DNA from 2 places in the Pseudoalteromonas sp. MM17-2 genome. Region 2 is predicted to be linked to the other one. Evidence: predicted binding sites of a transcription regulator. Region 2 holds the regulator's gene; the other holds the start of a gene.
The links. The regulator FliA, encoded in region 2, starts transcription of late flagellar genes. The targets are predictions, from matches to a motif close to CTAAAGNTNNNNNNNNNNNNGCCGATA.

Region 1: the regulator FliA is predicted to act here: its motif matches at 952-978, upstream of MHM93_RS11270 (DUF5610 domain-containing protein).

The regions. Positions count from the first base shown of each region.
Region 1 is NZ_JAKRFV010000012.1:60,748-62,952, reverse strand. It holds gene MHM93_RS11270 (DUF5610 domain-containing protein) at 1-870, opposite strand, end outside; gene trmA (tRNA (uridine(54)-C5)-methyltransferase TrmA) at 1,066-2,163, shown strand.
Region 2 is NZ_JAKRFV010000013.1:18,468-20,672, forward strand. It holds gene MHM93_RS11620 (protein phosphatase CheZ) at 1-478, opposite strand, end outside; gene cheY (chemotaxis response regulator CheY) at 496-879, opposite strand; gene MHM93_RS11630 (RNA polymerase sigma factor FliA) at 918-1,640, opposite strand; gene MHM93_RS11635 (MinD/ParA family protein) at 1,656-2,205, opposite strand, start outside.

The sequences.
Region 1 (2,205 bases), on a different contig from region 2:
TGTCAGATCCATAGAGAAGGCGACTAGCTCTGGGTTATCTAGCTGCAACTCACTGGCTTTATTGAACGCCTCATCATATTGGCCGCTAAAGAAGTCTTCACTTACGCCTTGCAGTTGTGCCATGAAATCATTTACAGCTTGCTGCTCATCTTCATTTAATTCGCCATTAACCGATAACGTGAAGTTTAATTCCTGCTTCTCAAACTGTTCAGATGCATAGCCAGACCCTTGCTTTTCGCCGGGGGCAAATAAACTGGCTGCCGCACCAGCTTGGTAGTTTTGCGCTAAACTAACGACCACTTCATCGCCTTCAGCGGTAGTAAAACGATACTCGGCATTATTTTGTAGCTGCATATACTGGGCTTGGCTTACCGCTACGCCATTACCAATACTTTGCTCGCCAAAAAGCGATTGCTCAAACTCATTGAGCCCTTCCTCAATACCTTTTTGTGACTGCTCAATGCCGGTTTTAATTTCGTCGTTGAGTAGCCCGGCATCTTCAAGCTCACCGTAGGCATCATCAATACCGGTTTGCACGCCTTCGCGCGCTTGCGCCAGCATTTCTTGTAACTTGTCGTCATTGGCGCCATCGGCTTTCGCTTTTTTCACCGCGCCTGTGACAAACTGCAGCACATTTTTCACTACCTCTTCGAAGTCAAATAACGGCTTGCTTTGCTGTTTTGGTTGTTCGAGCCCTAACGCTTGCGCCAATTTATCATTCAATACCTTGGCACCCACTTGGCCATAACCCGATGAGTAACTATCAAACCCCGGAGAGTTAATCGCGGGCTGTGCCGGCGCATCACCTTTATTTTTTAAACCAGAACGATTGCTTTGGTTAAAGATATGATTTAAATCGCTAATTTTCATGAGCTAAGGCCCTCCTCTGCAGTGGTTGCCAAGCCTTGGCAGCACACATTCATGAGTCAATTAATATACTACTACCGCTGTTATCGGCAGCACGCACAGAAACTGTAGAAATTTTGTGCACTTTATAATGGCCAATACTGGACAAACCGTGGCAACTGCCTACAATAGCGGCGCACTTAATAACGAGAGGTTTGCATGCCAGTAATTGATATCGATACCAGCACCTATGACGCGCAGCTAACAGAAAAACAACAACGAATCACGACACAGTTTTCGCGCTTTGGTGTGCAACAGCTTGAAGTGTTTGCTTCGCCGCCGAAGCATTACCGTCAACGTGCTGAGTTTAGAGTATGGCATGATCAGGACGAGCTCTACCACATTATGTTTGACCCCGTGAGCAAAGAGAAGATCCGCGTTGATCACTTTGATCCGGGTGCGCCGTTAATCAATGACCTTATGAGCGCGCTTATCAACGAGCTCAAAGATGATGAGTTGATGCGCCGTAAACTGTTTCAAATCGATTACCTCACGACGCTAAGCGGTGAGGCATTGGTGAGCCTGCTTTACCACAAGCCACTCAACGAACAATGGCTAGCTGGTGCCAAGGAATTACAAGCAAGATTACAAAAACGCTTTAATGTTGAACTCATTGGCCGAGCTCGCAAACAAAAAGAAGTGTTAGGAAATGACTATGTTATCGAGCGCTTGCAGGTAAATGGCCAGCAGTACGTTTATCAGCAAGTAGAAAACAGCTTTACCCAACCCAATGCCAAGGTGAACGAGCTAATGCTGGGCTGGGCTCAAGATGTGTGCGCCCCTTTGAATAATGATTTGCTCGAGCTTTATTGCGGTAATGGTAACTTCTCAGTCGCCTTAGCAGGGTCTTTCAATCGCGTATTGGCCACAGAAATTTCGAAGTCATCGGTTAAATCGGCACAATACAATATCGCTGCTAATAAGGTGACTAACCTCGATATTATTCGTATGAGTAGCGAGGAATTTACCCAAGCTATGCGTCAAGAACGCAGCTTTAGCCGCTTAAAAGACATCGACTTACAAGAGTATAACTGCCAGACCATCTTGGTTGATCCACCGCGTGCTGGTATGGATGAGCTAACCTGTAAGTTGGTGAGTGAGTATGACAATATTGTCTACATCTCCTGTAACCCAGATACCTTAGAGCGCGACTTAGATAGGCTAGCAAGTACTCATAAGGTAACGCGATTCGCGATTTTTGATCAGTTCCCTTACACCCATCATATTGAATCCGGTGTGTTCCTCACTCGCAAGTAACTGACATTGTTTGCAGAATAAAAAAACCGCATCATTAAATGC
Region 2 (2,205 bases):
GAAGGTCATGCAGCTCCACTGTGCTGCCTTGAGAGCGGTTCATAAAACTATCGAGCTGATGACACAACTGCTTGAACTCACCTAATTCGAGATCACGACGCATCAATTTATCCCAAATGGGTTTAATTTGATGTAGTTCAGTGGATAGCTGCTCAGCGATGGGCAAACTGGCTTCCACGGCATCCATGGTTTTGTTTGCCGCCTGCTCGGTCATTTCCATCACATAATTAAGACGCTGCTTAGCATCGGGAATAGCTTCTTGCGTGAGGTCGTTCAAGCGCGTATCGAGTTGGAAATTCTTCAACGACTCGTGAAGCTGCCGCGTCAACTTGCCAACCTCAGCAAACAGTTCGGACTGTTCCTTGGAGGCAGCATCGAGGATCAGCTGATCGGCTTTCTCCTGCTCACCTTGTTCAAGAAACGATACAAGCTGTTTGGCTTGCTCTAGGGTAATGTGAGGTGCAGCGGGAGCTGACATAAACCTCTCCTTCTCGGTTAACCTAAGCGCTCAAATACTTTATCCAGCTTGGTTTTTAATGTAGCTGCGGTAAAGGGCTTAACGATGTAACCGTTCACGCCAGCTTGGGCAGCGGCAATGATTTGTTCCTTCTTCGCCTCTGCAGTTACCATCAGTACTGGAATGTGCTTTAAGCTGTCGTCGGCGCGAATTGCACGGAGCAAATCGATACCCTGCATACCTGGCATGTTCCAATCGGTAACCACAAAGTCAAACTCTTGGTTTTGCAACATGGGCAGCGCGGTACTACCATCGTCCGCTTCTTGCACGTTGGTAAAGCCTAAATCACGCAATAGGTTTTTAATGATTCTTCTCATAGTGGAAAAGTCATCGACCACGAGAATTTTCATGTTTTTATCCAAAGTATCCTCCAGTGAGGTATGAACCTTTATTCTTACTACTAATTGACCCAGTCATTGACTTTCGCTTTGAGCTTAATCATTGCCTGACCATGTATCTGACTCACACGGGACTCACTTACGTCCAGTATTTGCCCAATTTCTTTTAAATTCATTTCATCGTTATAGTACAACGATAATACCAATGCATCACGCTCGGGGAGAGAATTAATTGCCGCTACTAATGCTTGGTTAAAGCGTTCGTTGTGAACGCTGGTGTAGGGCCGCCCCGTTTGAGATTGTTCACTGCTCGGGGTGAGTACATCTTCATCGACACCTAAGTCTTCGATACCGAGCACTTTAGAGCAATTAACATCGTTTAAAATATGATGGTATTCATCGAGCGAAATATCAAGTTTTTCAGCTACTTCAACATCCTTTGGTTCCCGACCTAGGGAAGTTTCCAATTCATGTACAGCGGTAGCTACAGCGCGGCTATTGCGGTGTACCGATCGTGGAGCCCAATCTCCCCGTCGTACTTCATCAAGCATCGCACCACGAATACGAATACCAGCAAACGTCTCAAAGCTGGCGCCTTTACTGGCATCAAAGGTTTTTGATGCCTCAATGAGGCCAATCATGCCGGACTGAATGAGATCATCGAGCTGCACACTCGCCGGCAGTCGCGCCAGCAAATGACATGCAACACGCTTGACCAGCGCGGCATGGCGCTCGACCAGAGTGTTTAATTGTAATTGATCTTGATATCCAGCCACTTTATTCATAAATCCGAACAACAGTTAATTATTGACCAGCTTTTCAATGAAGAACTCCAAATGCCCCGATGGTTGATTAGGGGTTGGCCATTTTAATGCCTTGCCAGCGAGACTTTTCAGCGATACCGAAGCAGGTGAGTTAGGGAATAACTCCACAACGGCTTTCTGGCGACGCGTTGATTTACGCATGTTTTCATCATAGGGCACGGTGGCCACTAATTCGAGCGCCACATCTAAAAATCGGTCGGTTACTTTGGAGAGTTTGGCAAATAAGTCTTGCCCTTCACGCTGGCTGCGCACCATATTGGCAACGACTTTGAATTTGTATACGCCATGTTCACGACTAAGCACCTTGATCAGCGCGTAGGCATCGGTAATCGAAGTTGGCTCATCGCAGACCACCACAACAACATCTTGCGCAGCACGCGAGAAGCTCAGTACCATATCGGAGATACCGGCGGCGGTGTCAACAATGAGGACATCAAAGTCGTTATCGAGCTCGCTAAACGCACGGATTAAACCTGCATGCTCTGCGGCACTCAGTTCAACCATGCTCTGTGACCCCGATGTTGCC